One region of the uncultured Rossellomorea sp. genome, then DNA from elsewhere that is predicted to be linked to it. Evidence: riboswitches for the same ligand, from Rfam matches in the RefSeq annotation. Region 1 holds a riboswitch; each other region holds the start of a gene.
The links. Region 1 has a riboswitch for lysine ahead of Q1B03_RS16430 (Na+/H+ antiporter NhaC family protein). Riboswitches for the same ligand answer to the same signal wherever they lie in the genome.
Positions count from the first base shown of each region.

Region 2: it holds a riboswitch for lysine, as region 1 does, so the genes downstream of both, Q1B03_RS05055 (aspartate kinase) here and Q1B03_RS16430 (Na+/H+ antiporter NhaC family protein) in region 1, are expected to answer to the same signal.
Region 3: it holds a riboswitch for lysine, as region 1 does, so the genes downstream of both, lysA (diaminopimelate decarboxylase) here and Q1B03_RS16430 (Na+/H+ antiporter NhaC family protein) in region 1, are expected to answer to the same signal.

Region 1 covers NZ_CANKZT010000004.1:395,840-403,370, reverse strand. Annotated here, with positions in the region: gene lipA (lipoyl synthase) at 1-67, opposite strand, end outside; gene Q1B03_RS16445 (M23 family metallopeptidase) at 336-1,295, shown strand; gene Q1B03_RS16440 (methionine/alanine import family NSS transporter small subunit) at 1,336-1,449, opposite strand; gene Q1B03_RS16435 (sodium-dependent transporter) at 1,451-2,977, opposite strand; gene Q1B03_RS16430 (Na+/H+ antiporter NhaC family protein) at 3,298-4,863, opposite strand; lysine riboswitch at 4,979-5,161, opposite strand; gene yunB (sporulation protein YunB) at 5,241-6,005, opposite strand; gene Q1B03_RS16420 (HD-GYP domain-containing protein) at 6,065-7,177, opposite strand; gene Q1B03_RS16415 (YunC family protein) at 7,370-7,531, opposite strand, start outside.
Region 2 covers NZ_CANKZT010000001.1:947,456-954,986, reverse strand. Annotated here, with positions in the region: gene Q1B03_RS05070 (FTR1 family protein) at 1-335, shown strand, start outside; gene Q1B03_RS05065 (nucleoporin-interacting protein) at 448-1,926, shown strand; gene uvrC (excinuclease ABC subunit UvrC) at 1,923-3,692, shown strand; lysine riboswitch at 4,064-4,242, shown strand; gene Q1B03_RS05055 (aspartate kinase) at 4,446-5,684, shown strand; gene Q1B03_RS05050 (YslB family protein) at 5,779-6,216, opposite strand; gene Q1B03_RS05045 (succinate dehydrogenase cytochrome b558 subunit) at 6,570-7,178, shown strand; gene sdhA (succinate dehydrogenase flavoprotein subunit) at 7,250-7,531, shown strand, end outside.
Region 3 covers NZ_CANKZT010000008.1:106,504-114,034, forward strand. Annotated here, with positions in the region: gene Q1B03_RS20125 (2OG-Fe(II) oxygenase) at 1-519, shown strand, start outside; gene Q1B03_RS20130 (multidrug resistance efflux transporter family protein) at 556-1,515, opposite strand; gene Q1B03_RS20135 (helix-turn-helix domain-containing protein) at 1,608-2,198, shown strand; gene Q1B03_RS20140 (sigma-70 family RNA polymerase sigma factor) at 2,556-3,092, shown strand; gene Q1B03_RS20145 (DUF4179 domain-containing protein) at 3,073-4,473, shown strand; lysine riboswitch at 4,593-4,769, shown strand; gene lysA (diaminopimelate decarboxylase) at 4,885-6,171, shown strand; gene Q1B03_RS20155 (dicarboxylate/amino acid:cation symporter) at 6,215-7,453, shown strand.

The sequences.
Region 1 (7,531 bases):
TATCGTTCGTATTCAGCTTAATTTTAAGCCAATCCGGTTTCCGAATATGTTCATCTTTCTTGCTCATACCCCTCATCTCCAATCCTAAATAATTCTGACTTAGGCAAAGAGTGAAACGCTTTCTAGATCGTTCATCTTATGTAAAAAAAGCCATCATCAATATACTTCTTTTGTCACTTTATCATACTAAAAAAGCGAAAACAAGCATGTGATACCCTATTACCATTTATTGATGATTATGAATCCCGGTGAACGATACAAACTAGAAGTAGGCCCCTAAAAATGGAGGGATTATTTTGTACAAACGATTGGTCTTTACCTTTGTGGCTTTTTGCATGTTCATTAGTCCTTGTCAAACCTTTGCAGCAGAAAAGCTGACAGATGAACAGATCCACACAAAGAGAATGGAGTTATTCCAGAAAAGCGAGGCACTTACTCAAATTCCCTGGTACTATCTCGCTGCCATTGATCAGTACGAGAGGAGTCTTCGGTTTGCCCGTAAAGATCGGGAAAAGCCCTCTTCTCTTATATCGATTTATATGGAGCCAGAAAAGTGGGTCGGCCCTCTAAACCCTAATCCGGATGATGACAATCCCGAAACAATCGCTCTATTCAATGGAGTGGGCCGGGATGGAGACTTCGACGGTAAAGCGAGCCTGAAGAGTGATGAAGATATATTGGCAGCTTTGACAGAGGTAATATTGCGGTACGGAATTGACCGGGATAATTTCAAACTTGCTCTGTGGGACTATTACAAACGTGATAAAACGGTCAGTATCATCATGGGAAATGCAAAAATTTATAAGCAATACGGTACAATCCATTTAAACCAGAAAGCCTTTCCCCTTCCCCTCAGGTTCAACTACAGTTATCGAAACACTTGGGGTGATGCCCGTGGTTGGGGAGGAAGACGAATTCACGAAGGGACGGACCTCTTTGCTGATTATGGTGTACCTGTAAGAGCGACATCGTATGGAATCATTGAGATGAAAGGATGGAACCGATATGGAGGCTGGCGGATCGGGATACGTGACATTAATAATACGTATCATTACTTTGCTCACCTTAGTGGTTTCTCTAAAGATCTTCACGTAGGACAAGTGGTTGAACCCGGTATGGTCATAGGCGGTGTTGGGAGCTCGGGATATGGACCTCCTGGAACATCGGGAAAATTCCCTCCCCATTTGCACTATGGGATGTATAAGGATAACGGCTTGACGGAGTGGTCCTTTGATCCATACCCTCACTTACGAATGTGGGAACGACAAGACAGAATCAAAAGCAAAAAACGTTAAAAAAGCAGACAATGGTTATCCCATCGTCTGCTTCATCTTTTTATACCTGTTTTTTGGATTTGGATTTGGAAACAGCGTTCATGATACTAGCTGCTAATCCACCCCAGATGATGACCATTCCTACAACCATCATTGCAATAGCGCTACCAGTCATATTAGCTTACCTCCTTATAGCTCTCAGCTTCTGTTTTTGCATGCCAGCGTTTAAAGGAGAAAGCAACACCGGCGAGGATCGCGAATCCTGCAACAAACCAACCACTGTAAAGAATGAAGGCATCCGAGTAACCACCGTAGTTTCCAGTTTCAGTTTCAAATTCTTTTAGTAGGTTCATTTTGAATAAACCGAACATCATCCATCCAAGGACGATTGGTGTGATGACACCTAAGCATATCTTCCACCATGCACCAAGCTGGATATCAGAGATTCCATTGGCGTGGGATTGAAATGCACCTAACTTGCGTAAGAACCAGGCAATTACTACAACTTCAACTAATCCGGCGAATGCTACACCAAACTGATTGATAAAGTAGTCTGCCGCATCCAGGAACAGTAATCCACCTTGAGTCGCAAATAAGATAGAGATGATCGCAGAAAGTCCTCCACCGAATAGGACGGCTTTTGTACGGGAAACCCCGAACTTCTCAGAAACACCTGCTACATACGTCTCTGTAATCGAGATAAGTGATGACAGCCCTGCTAATACCAGGGAAGCGAAGAACAAGAATCCGAATAATCCGTTAAGGGCCGGGAATTCATTAATGATTTGCGGGAATACCACAAACGCCAATCCAACTCCCCCGCTTACTACTTCCTGAACACCTACACCTTGAGATTGAGCCATGAAACCTAAAGCAGCAAATACTCCAATACCTGCTAATAATTCAAAGCCCGAGTTACTGAATCCTGTGATGAACGCGTTATTTGTAATATCCGATTTCTTCGGAAGATAACTCGAATACGTAATCATGATTGCAAAAGCGATTGATAAACTGAAGAAAATCTGTCCGTATGCTGCTACCCATACACTTGGATCAGCAATTTTGCTGAAATCCGGTTTGAAGAAAGCGTCCAGACCATCCAATGCTCCAGGTAATGTTAAAGCGCGAACAACAATGATTAAGAATAAAATAACTAGTGCCGGAATAAAGATCTTATTCGCTACTTCGATTCCTTTCTTTACACCTTTGAAAAGAATTCCTAATGTAATCACCCAGACCAAGACAAGTGGAATGAATACTCCAGGAACGATACTGCCCGTTTGACCAGGATCAACCGTAAGCTTTAAATAGTCATTGAATAAGAATGACTCTGTATCCTTGCCCCAACCTAGATTGAAAGAAAATACACTGTAGGACATCGCCCACGCGATAATGACGGCATAATAGGTAGAAATAACAAATGCAATTAACACCTGCCACCAGCCAAGCCACTCTGATTTCCTATTAAGACGGAAATAAGATAGCGGTGCTGAGCCACGGTACTTATGACCTAATGTAAATTCAAGTACTAATAATGGAATTCCCGCTGTTAGAAGAGCGAATAAATAAGGAATAAAGAATGCTCCTCCACCATTTTCATACGCTACTGCCGGAAAACGCCAAATGTTTCCCAAACCGATTGCTGACCCGACGGCAGCTAGAATAAATCCTGCTCGTGTTCCAAACTGGGCACGATTCTCCATATTGGTCCCCCCTAGTTCTTTTCAACTACCATATTAAGGTATTTGAAATTTTTATATTTTCAGATTATTTATAATCTAAAGTCAGTATAGCTAGTTCCAGGACAATTGTCAAAGCTATTTTTAAGCCTACAGAGAGATTTTTTCAAATTGGGACAGGTACTATTTCACTATATGAATTTTGTCGAAACATGAAGGATTAATGATTGGAAAGGTCGAGGGGGATTTCTTGATACCACCATGGGTTTTAATAAATACCCTGACATCAAGTGAAAATTGCATAAAAAAACCAGGAGCCAATGAGCTCCTGGTTCTTCATTTCATTATTGTTCTGATACAGCCGGTTTTGCTTTTTCACCAAACAGAAAAGCGAATGCCAGGATTAAAATAATCACAACTCCTAAACCAAGTAACGTGCTACCAGTGAATCCCAGTACAAGGTATCCAATTGAAGCAGCAACCGCTCCGATCAATGCATATGGAAGCTGTGTGAGAACGTGATCGATATGATTGCTTCCTGCTCCAGTTGAGGAAAGGATCGTCGTATCTGAGATTGGAGAACAGTGATCTCCCAATACGGATCCAGCTAAAACGGCTGCCATAGCAGGCAATAAGATACTTACATCTGTCGCTGCTGCAATTTCCCCGGCGATCGGCAGTAAGATACCAAACGATCCCCAGGATGTCCCTGTGGAGAACGCCATGATTCCGGCAACTAAGAACAAGATGACCGGAAGTGCCTGCATCGGTAAGCTGGATTGTTCAACCAGACCCGCAAGATACGTACCTGTTTGCAATTGATCGATCAATGTTACGATCGTCCATGCGAAGATAAGAATGTAAACGGCTGGCAGCATGGATTTGATTCCTTCCACTACTGCTACTCCAACGGCTTTGCCTTCAATTCCTTTCAAGCTGACTTGACGAAGGAAGAAGATCAGCGCAACAAGGAGACCGAATAATCCACCATATAATAAAGATTTCGTTACATCTGTATTTTCAAATATCGGCAGGATGTCAAATGATCCGACGGCTTGATACCCTGTCCAGAGCATCATTCCGATTGTACCGATGACCAGAGCCACGATTGGCCAGACAAGATCTCCTACTGATCCTTTCGAGCTTACAGGCAGATCATTTTTCAATTCGCCTGGAATCTCTTTTTCAGGGTCATAAAGGGCTCCTGTTTCAAGGGCTCTTACTTCATGCTCTTTCATTTTTCCGAAGTCCAAGCCTTTAGCAGCAACCATGATCACAAGAAGGACAGCTGCCCAGACGTAAAGGTTCATTGGAATCATTTGAACGAATGCTGAAAATGCTGTGTATTCAGTGATGCTGTGTGCAGCAAGAATCGAACCGATAATCCCGATAATGTACGCTCCCCAGCTTGAGATTGGTGAAACGACACAAATCGGTGCCGATGTGGAGTCAATGATATAGGCTAGTTTTGCCCGTGAAATTTTGTGGCGATCCGTAATGGGTCTCGAAACCTGTCCAACAGCAAGGGCGTTAAAATAGTCATCAATAAAAATTATGATACCTAAAACGGCTGCAAGAAGCTGTGCCCCTTTTCTCGTTTTCACACGTTTCATCGCCCATTCACCAAATGCGCGGCTACCGCCGGAAATGTTCACAAACGCCGTGATCACACCAAGAATAAGTAAGAAGAAAATAATATAGACATTCCAGGTGTTGAGTGCTCCATCTGCGACAAAGATGCCTTTAAAGGCGTCCCACATAAAGCTGAATGTATTTGTAATTGAGAAATCTGCTAACAGAAAGGCAGACGCAACGATTCCTACTCCGAGTGAAAGTAGAACCCGTCTCGTAAGTATAACCATAAGAATGGCTAAAAGGGGTGGTAATAGTGAGTAAATCGTGTTTTCCATAGTGTCCTCCTCCTATTTGATAGGGGGGAACCATCGTAGCATGACAGAGGATAATAAAAAAAGGCAACGATAGAGAAACTATCATTACCTTAGTAAGTAATTTAAGTGCTCCATCACGATCTGTAGCTCCCCATTATAGAGATTCCCCTATAATGACAGTGTTATCCTTCTTCAAGATAACCCCAGCAAATACACCTTCGACATGCATATTTACTTCGGCAAAAGTTCCCTTTCATCTGTTCTCCCAGTTGTCATCCTCAAACAGCATACTCTTGAACCCTGCGCCTCTACCCCATCGGACTGATGATGTGGTGTGTTATTAAATTTTCTTTATTAATATAACAAACTATCATTCTTTTGACAACTTTTTTTCCTGACTAATTTGTGGGAATTTCAATGGATGGGCTGGATTCACCTCCACCATTGTTATAAAACTGTGGTACATCCAGGTGAACGGTACCCATGGCAACCAGGATATCCTGCTTGATGGTTTCCGTTTTCGTTGCAAATGGAATGATGATCTGGACATTGACTTCAAGCTCGACAAACACTTTTACAACAGCATTATTGATCCCAAATTGCTCTACTGTCGTTTTAATATCGGAACGGACATCCCCGATCGAATGAAAGCGAATGGGCACTTTTGGACCCAGATTACCGAGTAACACGTTGTTGGTCGCCTGACCAAGAGGCACCGAGTAAGTGATGCCCTTCGCTGCTTTAGATTTCCCTTCATCGATTTCCACTTCGGTAATAAATTCCAGGTTTTCTAAATTTCCTTCCTCTGCTTCCTGCAGGTTTTGCTGTACTAAGTTTGTGATTTCTGCCTGAACCCGGTTGATTGTCTGAGTATTGTATTTAAATGAGACAATATCGCCTTCTGTATTCTTCACTTCTTCCGTTATATCCGAAATATCAAGAACATCGGCAATTTTTTTGTTAATTGCTTTATTGATAACTAACGTACCGATCCTGCTGGTCTGGGTCTCAGCATAAGCAAGAAGTGTCGGTTTTAAACCTTTATTAATGATCCACAACCCGAATCCAGTAGATATCATAAAGAATAGAATCGTAATGATCATCACATATCGAAAAGGTAGCGGCCCTCCTCTTCGGGGTTTGTATGTTTTAAACTTTGACAAAAAAATCCCCCCTTACAAGCTATTTGTATGCACAGTAAGAGGGGTTTAACGCAAAAAAATTATTTAATTTTTAGAGATTGGGGTTCATAATCCGGGTCAAACCCGGTAATCACCTTATCTAATTCCGTGCTTAAATCAATGGGATAAGGGGTTTGTAATTCCTGTCCGTCTTCTTCGATGATCCGAATCACCGGTCGATCCGTTACCCCTTTATTTTGATCTGTCACTATTCCTTTTCGGCCATCATTCAGCTCCACAACCATCCCATTTGGATAGATGGCAACAGAAGACCTGAAGGCTTCGATTACATTTGTATCAAACAGGGTGCCGCTGCCTGCATATAATACCTCCAACGCTTGATGTGGAAGCATGGCTTTCCGATACACACGATTAGACGTCATGGCGTCAAATACATCCGCCACTGCAATGATTTTTGCAAACGGATGAATATCCTCGCCTTTGATTCCCCGTGGATAACCGGATCCATCAAGCCTCTCATGATGCTGATAAGCGCAATGAGCAATGATCAAAGACACAGAATGAAGCTGTCTCAGAATCTCAAAGCCGTGTTCAGAATGCTTCTTAATTTCAGAGAACTCGCCTTCTGTCAGCTTACCTGGCTTCAATAGAATCTCCTCTGGTACCAGCATCTTACCGATATCATGCAAAATCGCTCCCACCCCTAACTGCTCGAGCTGTTTAGCAGAGAGCTTAAGTTCAAGACCAATTGAGAGCGTATACAATGTAACATTAAATGAATGATGAAAAATATAGGAATCATATGTGAAAACATCTGTCAAAATGGTTAGGAGATCATGATTTGCCTTTACTTCAGACAAGACTACATCAATCACCTGCTTCAATTGCTTAGCACTATCTTCAATCATGAGCGCACTTGGCGCCGTTTTCGATGCGCTTAATTGATTAAAGGCCATTTCAATATTGTTTACAGCTTGCTGTCTCACTTTATTCGAAACGGTCCCATTTACATGGATTCCGCTCGAAAGCGAGTCTTCAATATAGACATACTGAATACTAAGCTCCTGCAATCTATAAATCATGCGTTCTGTTATCGGAACGTTATCATGAATTAAAGCTTGACCTCTCATATTATATACGGTTGTAGCTAGAACCATGCCCGGTTTCAAAGCCCTAGTTGATATAAGCCTCATAGAATTCTCCTATGTAATTCTTTCATTTTTCGACAAAATTTCCTAGTATCTCCATTATAAAGGATAAAAACGTTCTTGCAAGGTGTATTTCCTTGTATATTGTTAATTATTCATGAAAGAATATTGATGGTGTCCTCCGACACCAAAACAAAAACCAGCGCCCTCAAAAGAGCAACTGGTCCTTCTTGACACTTATATCATTTTTAACAATGCATCCCGGCCGATCATGCCCGGTGTGATGCCGCGATTTTCTGCTTCGATGGTGATGGATTCAAGAGGGGCATCAAGTAGCTGATCGATTGTTTTTACACCGACGGCTCTTCCTGCAATGATTCCTCTGTCTTTTAACTTCTC
Region 2 (7,531 bases), on a different contig from region 1:
CAGAAGGAAAACCAGCGGAAGTATATAATCTTGTGGAGATTATGCCTGAACACTTTCAAGATGAGCTTCACTATGAGAGAGACACAGGTAATGAGGTTCTGATCAGTGGTCAAGTCGGTCTGTTCATGGCGGCAATGTTCGGCTATAGCCACAACCCGACGATCGAACAGGTGCTTGCCTATTGGTTCTACTTCGGATTCGTATTCTTATGGATTTACCTGATCCGAACGGATAAACTCATTAACCCATTTAAACGGAAGTCCGTGCCTGCAGGGATCGAACAACAGAAAAAGACAATCAAAAAATCGGATAATGTGAATTCAATAAATGCTTAAATCCCCCTGAACCAACTCATGATTGGAAACCATTCTTAGAAAGCCTTACAATAGGCTAAGAAGGTTTTCAAACTGAGTTGGTTTTTATTTGGAGAGAAACAGGAGAAAATCAATGACCGATAAACATTTGAACAAATGGTTGATTAGTATACTGGTTGTTTTCAGCCTGTACTTTATATACAGACTTATATTGCTTCCGCCCTATGCTTCAAGCTGGGACGAAGTCGATTATGCTCTCGGAGTCATCGAATTTGATTTATTGAAGATGCAGCCTCATTTTCCAGGGTATCCTTTTTTTATTTTCGGGGGAATGATGGTTCACATCTTTATCGATGACCCGGTTCTATCGCTTCAGCTTTTTAATACGATATTGATGGTTAGCTCGATTTTTCCTGTTTATTGGCTATTCGGCCATTACCTTGGGAGAAAAAAGGCCATCATTGCGACGCTTTTCCTATTTTCCCTTTCATATCCGAGCACGATGACCGTTCAAGCAATGAGCGAAGGTGCCGCTATCGCAGTGTTATGGTGGTACTTATGGAGCCTGCACAGGGCTGTCATACTGAAGACGAAGGATGCGGCTGTTCTTCCCATTCTCTTATTCGCCATCTTGATGGGAATCCGGTTATCCTATATCGGTTTTGGTGTGGGGATCCTATACTATTGGTTTGTGTTTTTGAAGGAGAGCGGAAATAGTTCAGAAAAAGTGAAAGCCATCGCTTTTCATCTGATTCTCCTCCTACTCTCTCAAGGGGTATGGCTATCGGCTTTGGCAGCCAATGCAGGAAGTCTCCATACCCTGTTGCAGATTGCCTTTGGGTTTACAGACGGACACTTTACTGAATGGGGAGGAACGGTAGAGCCCGATACAGGATTTTTTGATAGATTAGGGAAATATATATTTATCAATATAGGTTGGAACGGATTATTTACTCAATCACTTTCCATCGTGGTCATCACGTTGCTCCTCTTTCTAGTTACGGGTAAAAATGGAGGAAGGTGGACGAAACCTGGTACAGGCGTTACATTACTCCTGATTGCATTCAGCTCCTATTTTTTCTGGGGCCTATTTGCTCAAAATATTGATAAGCCGAGACATATTCTACCTCTGGCCTTATTACTCGGATTTTTCTTATTAACTGGATGGATGAAAAAACTTAGTACCTTGAAGATGATCATCCTGAGCCTGTGGTTTATTTTGCATATAGGAACAAGTGTGAGTGTGTTGTCAGGCTACCACTCTTCACCACCAGCAGTATATAAAACTGCGTCATTCTTCGAGGAGAAAAATGATGAAATTCCCCTGATAGTGTACACATGGGAAGAAACAAGGGTATACTCGTATCTTGATGTACCGTACTCACATAAGCGCGTGTTAACGTATGCTCAATTTCTTCAAGACATTGAGCATACACAAAAAGAGATCTATCTGACCGATGCAGTGGTTAATGGATTTAAACAACAGGGTATTGAAAACCTTGATCGAAAAATAGAAAAAGTCCAATCATTTCATTCACAGGAGTTATTCGATCCTGTTTATTCAACCATCACAGTCTATAAATGGGTGGACAAGAAGGGAGAGAGACAATGAACCCAACCATAACCAATAAATTAGCTCTATTACCAGATCAGCCCGGATGTTATTTAATGAAGGACAGGCAAGGCACGATTATTTACGTGGGAAAAGCAAAAGTATTGAAGAATCGTGTTCGGTCCTATTTTACGGGTTCTCATGATGCAAAGACTCAACGCTTAGTAGGAGAAATAGAGGACTTTGAATACATCATGACCTCATCTGATCTGGAAGCCCTTGTACTCGAGATGAATCTAATCAAAAAATATGATCCTAAGTACAATGTCATGTTAAAGGATGATAAAAGCTATCCTTTTATTAAAATAACGAACGAAAGGCACCCAAGGCTCATCACTACCCGTAAAGTTCAAAGGGGGAAAGGGCGGTACTTTGGTCCGTATCCAAACGTAGGAGCCGCTAATGAAACGAAAAAGCTGCTGGATCGTTTGTATCCGTTACGGAAATGTTCCACCCTTCCCGATCGGGCGTGTTTGTACTATCACATGGGCCAATGTCTTGCTCCTTGTATTAAAGAAGTGAGCAAAGATACGTACCGTGAAATGACTGACGAAATATCCCGATTCTTAAATGGAGGCTACAAGGACATTAAGAATCAACTAACGGTGAAAATGAATGAAGCATCTGAAAATCTGGAATTTGAAAGAGCGAAGGAATTCCGTGATCAAATACTCCACATTGAAGCGACGATGGAAAAGCAGAAAATGACCATGACTGATTTCACCGATCGCGATGTATTTGGCTATTCGGTCGATAAAGGCTGGATGTGTGTACAAGTATTCTTCGTACGACAAGGTAAGCTTATTGAACGGGATGTGTCACTGTTCCCTCTATACAATGAACCCGAGGATGAATTTCTTACTTTCTTAGGACAGTTTTATTCAAAATCCAATCACTTTAAGCCAAAGGAAATATTTTTGCCTGAAGTGATTGATGAGGAACTGGCTGCTAAGCTGTTAGACGTGAAAATCACCCAGCCAAAGCGGGGGAAGAAGAGAGAGCTGGTGAAGCTTGCTGAGAAAAATGCGAAGCAGGCCCTTGAAGAAAAGTTCGCCCTAATCGAAAGAGATGAGGAAAGAACGATTAAGGCAATTGAACGTCTTGGTGAACATATGGGCATATATACTCCCTTCCGGATCGAAGCATTTGATAACTCGAATATTCAAGGTTCCGATCCCGTGTCTGCCATGATTGTGTTTCTTGACGGGAAACCCGCAAAGAAAGAGTATCGAAAGTACAAAATCAAAACCGTCAAGGGTCCCGATGATTATGATTCCATGCGGGAGGTTGTTCGCAGAAGGTATACGAGAGTCTTGAAGGATGGTCTCCCTTTACCGGATCTCATCATTATCGATGGCGGGAAAGGGCAGATTGAAGCGGCGAGGGATGTCATTGAGAATGAATTAGGTTTGGATATTCCTCTTGGCGGCCTTGCGAAAGACGATAAGCATCAGACGTCAGAACTGCTGTATGGGAATCCTTTGGAAATTGTTCCTCTTGAAAAGCGAAGTCAGGAATTTTATTTGCTGCAACGGATTCAGGATGAAGTTCACCGATTTGCCATCACGTTCCACCGCCAGCTCAGAGGGAAAAGCGCCTTCCAGTCCACCCTGGATGAGATTGACGGCATCGGACCGAAGCGTAAGAAGCAGCTTCTTAAACATTTTGGTTCCATGAAGAAAATGAAAGAAGCGACGGTGGAGGAGTTTATTGAGATAGGGATTCCGGAAGCTGTTGCGAAGGTTTTGAATGAGAAGTTGAAGTAAAGGATATTAGAATCTAAGTGTTGTTGATTATGGTCTTAGTTTACGTGCAATTAGTTGTCAAATTCAGTATGTCTTCCCACTTATCCCATAAAGTCTTTGTTGCATTAGAAGCACAGAGTGGATTGTAGCGGAAGGCACTTTACTCCTGCGGGAAATAGAGGAAAGGTCGAGACTCCGCAGGGCAAAGCCCGAGGAGGCTCGACTTCCTCCCCGCGGAAAGCGAGCACCTGCAGCGGAAATCAACCACCGCATGCTCATTCAATACAGCTCACGAAAGAATAATAAAATGAAATATTGTTTCAATTAGACATTGAATCAATATTTCCCCTGTGCTATAATTAACAAAAATTTATAACATTATCACTTTTTAAAGTGGTGATAGAGGTGCGAGCTTCAAGAGTACAGGCAAAGAGGAGTATGAGCTCCGTTGAGATGCCTGAAAAGGGGAGATTCGCCGAAGTGGTTTCAGTCTCATGCTGATTCCGCTGGTTCTACGTTTAAGAAATGTAGGATTGTCAAGATGATTCAATCTTGGAGAGCTATCTCACAATGCCGATGAACCTATTTTGTTTGTTCTGCTGTATGTTCATAAAGCAATGAGATATTATTCTCATTGCTTTTTTTATTATCCAGCACAGGAACTTTTCTTGGAAAAGAACCTGTTCTATGAACGTGTAGGATGATTGTGATTGTACTCTTCACCATCAAAAAATGAGTCGTGAATTTTCACTCAATGAGAAAGAGGGAGAAGCTGTGAGTATTATTGTTCAAAAATTCGGTGGGACTTCAGTAGGTTCTGTAGAAAGAATTCAAAATGTTGCGTCAAGAATTGCGGAAGAAAAAGAAAGAGGTAATGATGTAGTGGTGGTGGTATCTGCCATGGGGAAAACGACGGATACCCTCGTTGGATTGGCAAGGGAAATTACATCACAACCGAGTAAAAGAGAGATGGATATGCTGCTCTCAACCGGGGAACAGGTGACCATTTCACTCCTTACGATGGCTCTGATCCAAGCAGGACATGATGCCATCTCCTTTACAGGCTGGCAGGCCGGGATTGAAACGGAATCCGTTCATAGCAATGCGAGGATTACCAATATTCATACTGAAAAGATGATGGATCACCTCCAATCCGGGAGAGTTGTGATTGTAGCCGGATTCCAGGGCATGACAGAAACGGGTGAAATCACAACACTCGGCCGCGGTGGATCGGATACAACTGCTGTAGCAATTGCAGCTGCCCTGAAAGCAGAGCGTTGTGACATTTATACAGACGTAGACGGGGTATATACGACAGACCCGCGTTATATTAAAGGGGCAAGAAAGTTACCGTCCATTTCCTATGATGAAATGCTGGAACTGGCTAATTTAGGGGCTGGAGTCCTGCATCCACGGGCAGTGGAATTTGCCAAGAATTATCAAATTCCGTTAGAGGTCAGGTCAAGTATCGAAAAAGTTGAAGGAACGTATATTGAGGAGGAAGCAAGCATGGAACAAAACTTAATTGTGAGAGGCGTAGCCTTTGAAGCTGAAATTACACGTGTCACTGTATTTGGACTGGGTAACGCATTAACTGGACTATCTTCAGTGTTTACCACTTTAGCCAAAAATCATCTGAATGTAGACATTATCATTCAAAGCCAGACCGATCAGAATACGACCAATTTATCATTTTCGATTAAAGAACAGGATTTGGAGGAGACCCTCGCTGTTCTGGAACGAAACAAAGAGCAATTAGGCTTCACCCATGTTGAACATGAAAGTGAGCTTTCCAAAGTATCCATCGTGGGCTCCGGTATGATCTCAAATCCAGGTGTTGCAGCGGAAATGTTCGAAGTATTAGCTCAAAATGACATCGTGGTGAAAATGGTCAGCACCTCTGAAATCAAAGTATCTGCAGTGGTAGACGAGAAAAATATGCAAAAAGCGGCAGGCGTCCTACATACTGCATTTAACCTGGACGCGGTGAAGATGGAAGAAATCACGCTATAATACTAAAGCAGCATAGAACGGGACAAGTGAAAAAGGGTTGCCCCATCAAGTGGGGCAACCCTTTATTAAAGAATTAAAAGTATGTTGTTCAGGACTATTCTACTTTATCTTTTTCGTCCCATCTTACAATCACTTTAACTGAATGACTCCGTTTATGTAGTTCGTCAGCAGCTTCTGCCACACATTTTTTTTGTAACTGTATTTGTTCGGCAAGAAAGCCCGTTTCCAGTTTAAATGTGACATCCGACTTTAAGGAAAGGCGTCGTTCTATCACCGGTCCGCTTATTTCAAAGGTCATCTCATTCTTTTTTTGTTCCAGCAGTGCAAGAGTTCCCCAGCCGGCTTCATCGAAAAACGATACCAGTTCTTCTGATGACTGAAGGGGGAATTTCCGAGAGAGCTGTTTTCCACCCCAGTATAAAATATCGTGTGTATGCTTTCCTAAAATTTCTGGAATCAACATGTCACGTAAAATTTCATATCCGAAGATTGGAACGGACGGTTGATGTACTTCTTCTTTTTTCTGTTCCAAGTAAATCCCCTCTTTCTATAAAACTATTATATACATGAAAAGGGGAATTATCATCCCATACTTCGAAAAAATAACCATGGGATATTTTGGTGGTATAACTTTTATTTGATATTTATTTGAATTTTCGAACATTTAACAAGGCAATACCTCATCTTTTTTGTTATCAATATATTAAAAATATTTTTGCGATATTGTCGAATTTATGTATACGTTTTCTTGACGCTTCCACTCCTTGGGAGTAAAATGAACATGTCACATAATTGTTACAATATAAAATATGTATCGTCGTCTAGTCATTCTTAGAAAATGCATTAGAAAACGAATTCATATTTTATCATTAAGGGGGGTAAATCATGGCTGGAAATCGAGAATTTAATTATCGCAGGCTTCATTCATTGCTAGGTGTTATTCCAGTTGGATTATTTTTAACACAACATTTAGTCGTGAACCATTTTGCCACTGGTGGGGAAGAATCATTTAACCAAGCGGCACACTTTATGGAAAGTCTTCCTTTCCGTTATTTCCTTGAAATTTTTATCATCTTCCTTCCATTGTATTTCCATGCAATCTACGGAATTTACATTGCATTCACTTCTAAGAACAATGCAAGTAAGTTTGGCTATTTCCGTAACTGGATGTTTTTACTTCAACGTGTTTCCGGAGTAATCACATTTATTTTCGTTACATGGCATGTGTGGGAAACGAGAGTTGCGGCAGCATTCGGAGCTGAAGTGAACTTTCAAATGATGGAAAACATCTTATCAAATCCATTCATGCTAGGGTTTTATGTACTGGGTGTTCTTTCAACGATTTTCCACTTTGCGAATGGTCTTTGGTCATTCTGCGTAAGCTGGGGAATTACCGTTTCACCTCGTTCTCAATTAATTGCTACATATGTTACGATCGGAATTTTTGTAGCGTTATCGGTGGTCGGTATGCGCGCAATTTTCGCCTTCGTATAAGAAGAAATAGATACAAGTCTAATAGATTCAGTAAATGCTCTGAAGTATGGTAGGAAAAGGAGTGAGTCACGATGAGTAAAGGGAAAATCATCGTTGTCGGTGGTGGTTTAGCCGGCCTGATGGCCACAATTAAAGCAGCAGAAAAAGGAACGCAAGTAGATTTATTCTCACTGGTACCCGTTAAGCGTTCTCACTCTGTATGTGCACAAGGTGGTATTAACGGAGCCGTTAATACTAAGGGAGAAGGAGACTCTCCTTGGGAACATTTTGATGATACAGTGTATGGTGGGGATTTCTTAGCGAATCAACCGCCGGTTAAAGCAATGACTGAAGCGGCACCAGGAATTATTCAT
Region 3 (7,531 bases), on a different contig from region 1:
GTGTTGAGCCATGAAGAATGTGATGAACTCATTCAGCTTTCCAAGGATCGGGTCGAGCGCTCGAAAATCGGTAACACACGCACAGTGGACGAGCTTAGAACGAGCAGTTCAGTGTTCCTAGAGGAGAATGAACACGACGTCGTGTCTTGTATCGAAAAACGGGTCTCTCAGATTATGAATATACCCGTGGAGCACGGGGAAGGTCTTCAAATCCTTAACTATAAACCGGGTCAGGAATACAAGGCTCACTTTGACTTCTTCTCGGCCTCATCAAGACCGGTGAAGAATCCGAGAATCAGCACCCTCGTGATGTACTTGAATGACGTAGAGGAAGGCGGGGAAACGTACTTCCCTAAATTGAATTTCTCTGTTTCTCCGCAAAAGGGGATGGCGGTCTACTTCGAATATTTCTATGATAACCAGGAGCTGAACGACTTGACGCTTCATGGCGGCGCACCGGTTGTCATCGGGGATAAATGGGCTGCTACCCAGTGGATGAGAAGAAAGGTATTTAAATAAAGTGAAGGAGGAGCATCCAGGATGCCCCTCCTTTTTTTAGCTGACGGATTTAACGGCTTTGACCATTCCGGTATTCATTCTTTTCACGTTTATGGTGTGGATGATCATTCCCGTGATGATCAGGAGGATGCCGATCAGGGCTATTCCTGATGGAAGTGGAACGGACAGGATCGCCGCTTCTCCTATGATGACAAACAGGATCTGTGTCGATTGGGTCGCTTCCACTGCGGCAAGTTTCCCGGGAGTGTGCCTTGCCTGATTCGTGGCGATGAAGAACAGGGACGTCGCAATCACACCTGAGCATATGGCGACAATAAAGGATTGTATCACTTGCTGCTCGCTTGGTGCCCCAACCTCGAAGAACGCATAGCATCCTAAGATCAGCCAGAAAGGAGTGCTTGCGATCGTCATCCCGAGCACACGTTGGAAGGTATCAAGCTTGCCACCGCACACCTCCATCATTTTCCGGTTTCCAAGAGGATAAGCAAAGGCTGCGATGATCACAGGTAAGATCCCAACGGCCATTTCAGAAAAGGACAATCCACTGGCATTTTCCTGTTGAATGAAGAGAACCCCAACTAAAATGATGGAGGATATGGCCAAAGCTCTTTTTTGAATGGTATGCCTGCGCCTGGCCGGCCCGGAAGTATAAAATAAAGGAGCGAGTAAGATGCCTGCGACGATGGTAAACTGCCACGTGCCCGCTACAAGCCAACCCGGTCCGTACGCAGCCGCATAGGTGATAGGACCATAAAAGAGGACAAACCCGACAAAGCTCCACGTCAGCCATTCGAATGGTTTCTTCTTCATTTCAATCCAGACTTGATTTATATTCTTCCGTAAACCTACAATAAGGAATAGGAAGGGTAGCATGAACAGGAATCGCAGGGATGAACTCCACATCCAGCTTCCACCAGCGAGCTCCATGGACCGGTTCAGAATAAAGGTGACGGCAAAGAACATAGATGAAATGACACCGAGAGCAAGCTCTTTGATGATGAACACTCCTTTCCAATACATATACTATAGTTTATTTTTTATATATTATAATATACTTACATACGTTGTCTATAGAAAGAGGTAGGATTATGAGTAATGACGGTTTGACTTGGCAGGACCCGGAAAAATTGGCTAGGCACGTCGGGATGACACTGAGACATATACGACATGAGCGTGGGCTAAACCTCCAGGAACTCGCAGCTATGACCGATGTCAGTACTTTGACTTTGGGCAAGATCGAAAGGGGAGAGGCGAATCCATCTTTGACGATCATATGGAAAATTGCGAACGGACTCGCGATCCCCATTTCGGCCCTTCTCGTGGAAAAACAAGAAGTCCAGATTTCCCGGAAAAATGAAGGGAGCAAAGTGATCAGTGCCAATGAGTCCTTGACCCTGGAACCGATGTTTACTTCCTCTGGCTACAGCTCATTGGAAACCCACAGGGCCTTCCTGAAACCGGACAGTGAGTACCGTGCGGATGCCCACCAGCCCGGGGTGATTGAATTTGTAACCGTTATGGAAGGAAAAGTACGTGTGAAGGTGCAGGATGAAGTATTCGAGCTCAGTCAGTATGACTCGATCAAATTCCATGCGGATAAAGGCCATAGTTACATGAATATGGAATCAATAGAAGCGGTCCTCCACTTTGTGATGATCTATACGGGACGGGCGGATTGAAGCTTATCGAGACGGATAAGCTTTTTTTAGTGAAAAGCATTACGATGGAAGATAAAAAAGGATTTTTCAACCTTCCTTTGGCTTTTGGATCATTTTCATTCAATCTTGGTGGAGGATGACCCCATCCTACTTAATTGCGTCGAAATCGTCCATGATTGCGTCATTTTCAAGGTGAATTGCGTCATGATCGAAGTAATTGCGTCGATTTCAAATTTATTGCGTCGTTTTTCATAGTTTATGCGTCTTTTTGAAATAAATGGTAACTACCCTCAGTCTACATCGCATGACACCCCATAAAAAATTCCTTGAAACTTTTCCCGCCTCACCCGACTCTAATGAATGACAGGAGGTTAATCAATGGATGTGAAACTCGTAAAAAGAGCAATCAAAGGGAATGAACAGGCATTTGAAAGGCTGATCCACTCAGAAAGCGAGAAGCTGTACAGGACGGCATTTCTATATGTAAGAAATAAAGAGGATGCTCTCGACGTGGTGCAGGAAACGGTTTGTAAAGCATTCACCTCGATAGCCCGTTTGAAGAACCCAGAGTATTTCAGCACCTGGCTGATCAAGATCCTGATACATACGGCATACAGCATGTTGAAGAAACAAAACCGACTGGTCCTGACGGGGGATGAGTTTCTAGACAACACTCTCGTCTCAGAAGAAACGGATATAGAAGGGCGGATCGACTTGATTACGGCCATGGCGTCTTTGAATCAGCACTATCAAACCGTCATTATCTTATTCTACTTCCAGGGTCAGTCGATCAAGATGATATCCGATACGATGGGTACGCCTGAAGGGACGGTCAAGACGTATCTTCACCGGGCGAAGCTGGAATTGAGAATGCTGCTGGAAGGAGTGAATCAGTATGGACAAAAAATGGTTTGAGGAAGAAATGAACAGCATCGAGGTACCAAAAGAAAAGGTTTTTGAGGCAATTTCAACAGGAATCCAAGAAGGCAGAAAACAAAAGTTCCGGAAAAAAACGGTCAAGATAAGTGCCGCATTTACCACCGCTGCTGCCTCCATGGTACTCGTATCGGGCTTCCTGTTCTCACCTGTGAACAATGCACTGGCCAAACTGCCTGTACTGGGTGCCATTTATGAAAAAGTCGGTTCGGATGTCGGAAAAGAACTCTATTTCAGCGATAAAGTGACGGAAGTTAATCAGGCCGCCACTTCCAACGGCGTCGATGTGACAATCACAAGCACATATTATGACGGGAACGTCATCGGAGTCACCTTCAAGGCGAAGGGTGATGACCTTTCCATCGAACATATGGACGAAGGGAATCGTCCGGTGAGCGGCTACAGCTATCATCTCTTCGACGGTAAGGATCAGAATCAATGGGGATCGGGAAGTTCGGGTCTTAAAAAAGACGGGGATGAGTTCATAGGCTCGATCGAATTTTACCGGGATGGGAAAGAACCGCCGGAAAACTTCACGCTTCCGTTAACGTTCACCCATATGGCAGATGTGAACGGTACCTGGACCTTTGATGTACCGGTCAAGAGGATTCCATCTGAAAAGATCAAAACAGATGTAAGGACAGAATCGCCCAATGGGGAATTTGAGCTGCAAGTAACATCTGTTACTAAAGGAAAAGCTACGACTACGCTGGAGTATACCTATTCGGTGGAGTCCGAGAAGGATACGTTAAATCTGATTGTGTTTGATGACTTAGGGAACCGGTTATCAAAGTCCAGTGCAGAGACACTAAATATCAAAGAAATTGACGGTTATTATCAAAAGACTGTCAGGGAGCTGTTCACGAGTAAACTCAGTGATAAAGCACAGTCGCTGAAAGTCCAGGCTGATATGGAGCGAGTAGATGAAGACGGCATCAACTCACTGAAGGATTCACCTCCATTCCAGGTGAAGAGCCCTCGTTTTGGTTATCAGGTCACGGTACAAGATATCCAAAACGCAAAAGGGAAGGTGACAGTCGATTTCACCATTGATCATATCAAAGAAAAACAATTCCAATATGACATATTAAAGAGCTTTGCTCAATTCGTTCAGGTGATCCCATCAAAAGATATTAAAAGAAATGCGAAGGATGAACTGGATTATAATGAGATGCTGAATCATATGATCAGAAGTGCTAAAACGAAAACAGTGGATAAGGATACTCTCCGTTATCAATCCACGTTTACATTGCCTCAGGATGCCAACCTTGAGGACTACTCACTGATTGTCCCATTCGAGACATTGAGCAGAAATGATAAGCCGGTCAAAATGAAACCGTTCGAAATCAATCTGAAATAAAATGATCCACGAAATCCCCGGGCTACTTCCGGGGGTTTTGCCTATTTCTCTTTCAAAAACCAATTGACAACTATTTTAAGAGAGTGGTATAGTAATTCAAACAAAATAATACGTCACTCTCTGATAATAGAGGCGCGAGTATGATGAGTATCTTCTTTGAGAATAATGGATTCCGGGATAAGAAGGGAAAGGCAGATCGCCGAAGCAGAAAATAGCCAATTCTATTTTTTGTTGGGCCAGCATTGAAGAAATGTTGGACTGTCACAATGAAAAAGTTGTGGAGAACTATTGAAGAGATGTTAATACATAGTCTTCATTATGTTTCCAAAACTTTTGATGATAAACCGTATGAGCATCGCTTCATACGGTTTTTTTGTGTTTTTTTAGAGAGAGTCAAAAGGAGTATAGGATATGAGTACAGTTGATGTGAATGTTCGTGGAGATCTTGAAATCGGAGGAATGAGCACGGGTGAGTTGGTGGAGACCTATGGCACGCCTTTAATGGTTTACGATGAAGGAATGATTCGTGAAAATGCCCGACTTTTCCGTAATGCCTTCAACGAAAGCGGATTGCAGTTCCAGGTGGCATATGCGAGTAAAGCGTTCCTATGTAAAGAGATTGTGCGCCTGGCAGAGCAGGAGGAGTTATCACTGGATGTTGTATCCGGCGGGGAATTGTATACGGCCCTTGAGGCAGGTTTTCCAGCGGAGCGTATTCATTTTCATGGGAACAACAAGTCAGAAGAGGAGCTACTCATGGCACTTGAGGCTAAAATCGGCTGCTTTGTTGTCGATAGTTTCCTAGAGCTTGAACTGCTGCATGATCTGGCCAAGGAGCGTGAGCAGCAGGTTCAGATCCTGATCAGGGTCACGCCAGGTGTGGAAGCCCACACCCATGAGTACATCACGACGGGACAGGAGGATTCGAAATTCGGATTCAGCATTTCCAACGGACAGGCGAATACGGCGATTCAGTTAGCTCTCCACAAGCCGTACTTCTCATTACTCGGTCTGCATTCACATATTGGATCTCAGATTTTCGAACGGGAAGGGTTTGATCAGGCGATTCAAGTACTGGCAGATTTCCTGCAGCGGATCCGGATCGAATTTGATGTGACTATGCCGGTGCTGAATATCGGCGGAGGATTCGGTGTCCGGTACACGGAAGAAGACCAGCCCCTGCCGATTCCAACGTATGTGAAGGGCATTACCGATAGTGTGAAGACCTATTTCACCAAGAATGAATATCCGCTCCCTGAAGTATGGGTGGAGCCGGGACGAAGCATGGTGGCTGAAGCTGGGACGACCTTGTATAAAGTGGGGTCGAAGAAAATCATTCCCGATGTGCGCACGTACGTCGCGATCGACGGGGGGATGACGGACAATATTCGCCCGGCCCTCTATCAGGCGAAATACCATGCGGTGCTTGCCAATCGTCCCCATGAGGAATGCACGGAGCTTGTGAGTATTGCCGGGAAATGCTGCGAATCCGGTGACATGCTGATCTGGGACCTGATGCTGCCACCGACGAATTACGGTGATATTCTGGCCGTGTTCAGTACAGGAGCCTACGGGTATTCCATGGCGAGTAATTATAATCGGATTCCAAGACCGGCTGTTGTGTTTGTAAAGGATGGGGAATCACGGGTCGTGATCGAGCGTGAATCGTATGCTGATTTAGTTCGGAATGACCGGTAAAGAATAATCCACCTTACAATCATAATGAAGAGGAGAACATAGAATGAAAAACATATTTAAAACGTACGGATTAGCCATCACACTACTCGCATCCATTATCATAGGATCCATTATCGGACTGACCATGGGAGAGAAAGCAGAAATGTTAAAACCCTTGGGAGATATCTTCCTGAATCTCCTCTTTACGATCGTGGTACCCCTGGTTTTCTTTTCGATCTCATCGGCGATCGCCAATTTGGAATCGAAAGGTCAATTTAAGAAAATCATGCGCAGTATGCTGGTGATATTCCTGATCACCACGATCATCTCGTCTGTGTTGATGATTGTGGGAGTGAAGGTTTTTCCCCCGACGGAAGGTATTACCATCAGTCTGGACCAGTCAGTTGAAACAGAAGACATCCAATTGGGGGACCAAATCGTCCAAACCTTTACTGTGGATAATTTCATTGAATTATTTACACGGGAGCATATGCTGCCCCTTATCTTGTTTTCAGTGGCACTCGGATTTGCCACGAATCGACTGGGGGAAAAAGCAGAGCCATTGAAAAAAATCCTACAGGCAGGGGCCGATGTGAGCATGAAGTTGGTATCGTATATCATGTATTATGCCCCAATCGGTCTGGCTGCCTATTTTGCTACATTAGTAGGAACGTTCGGGGCAAGCTTACTATCTTCTTATTTGCGTTCTTTCCTATTGTATTTAGTGATAGCGGTGATTTACTTTGTAGTGGTTTTCTCCTTCTATGCCTTTGTGGCAGGAGGGAAAAGAGGGGTGAGAGGCTTTTGGAAGCATAACCTTTTACCTGCGGCAACCGCAATCGGAACACAAAGCTCAGTGGCAACCATTCCTGCCAATCTGGATGCAACGAAAAAGATGGGGGTATCCAATGCCGTTCGAGAAACGGTCATTCCTATTGGAGCGTCGATTCATAAAGACGGCTCGGCCATGGGGGCCATCTTGAAAATCGTCTTTGCATTTGGCGTTCTGGGCATTCCTTTTGAAGGGCTTGATACGTACCTTATAGCGGTATTGGTCGCGATTATCACCGCAATCGTCATGGGGGGGATCCCTGGAGGAGGACTGATTGGTGAAATGTTCATCATCGCCGCCTACGGGCTGACGCCGGAAGTGCTTCCGTTATTAGCGGTGATCTCAACTATAATCGATATTCCGGCTACGTTACTGAACGCAACAGGAGACAACGCAGTAGCCGTGCTGGTCGAACGATTTACAAAGAAAAAAACCATTGCCGGCAGGAAAGACATAGAATCGGTAGCGTAGATAGGACAAGGGGACAGGTAAACTGATAACTAGTCATTCATCATTCAAGTGACCTCTACGCATTCATTTTTCAACTAG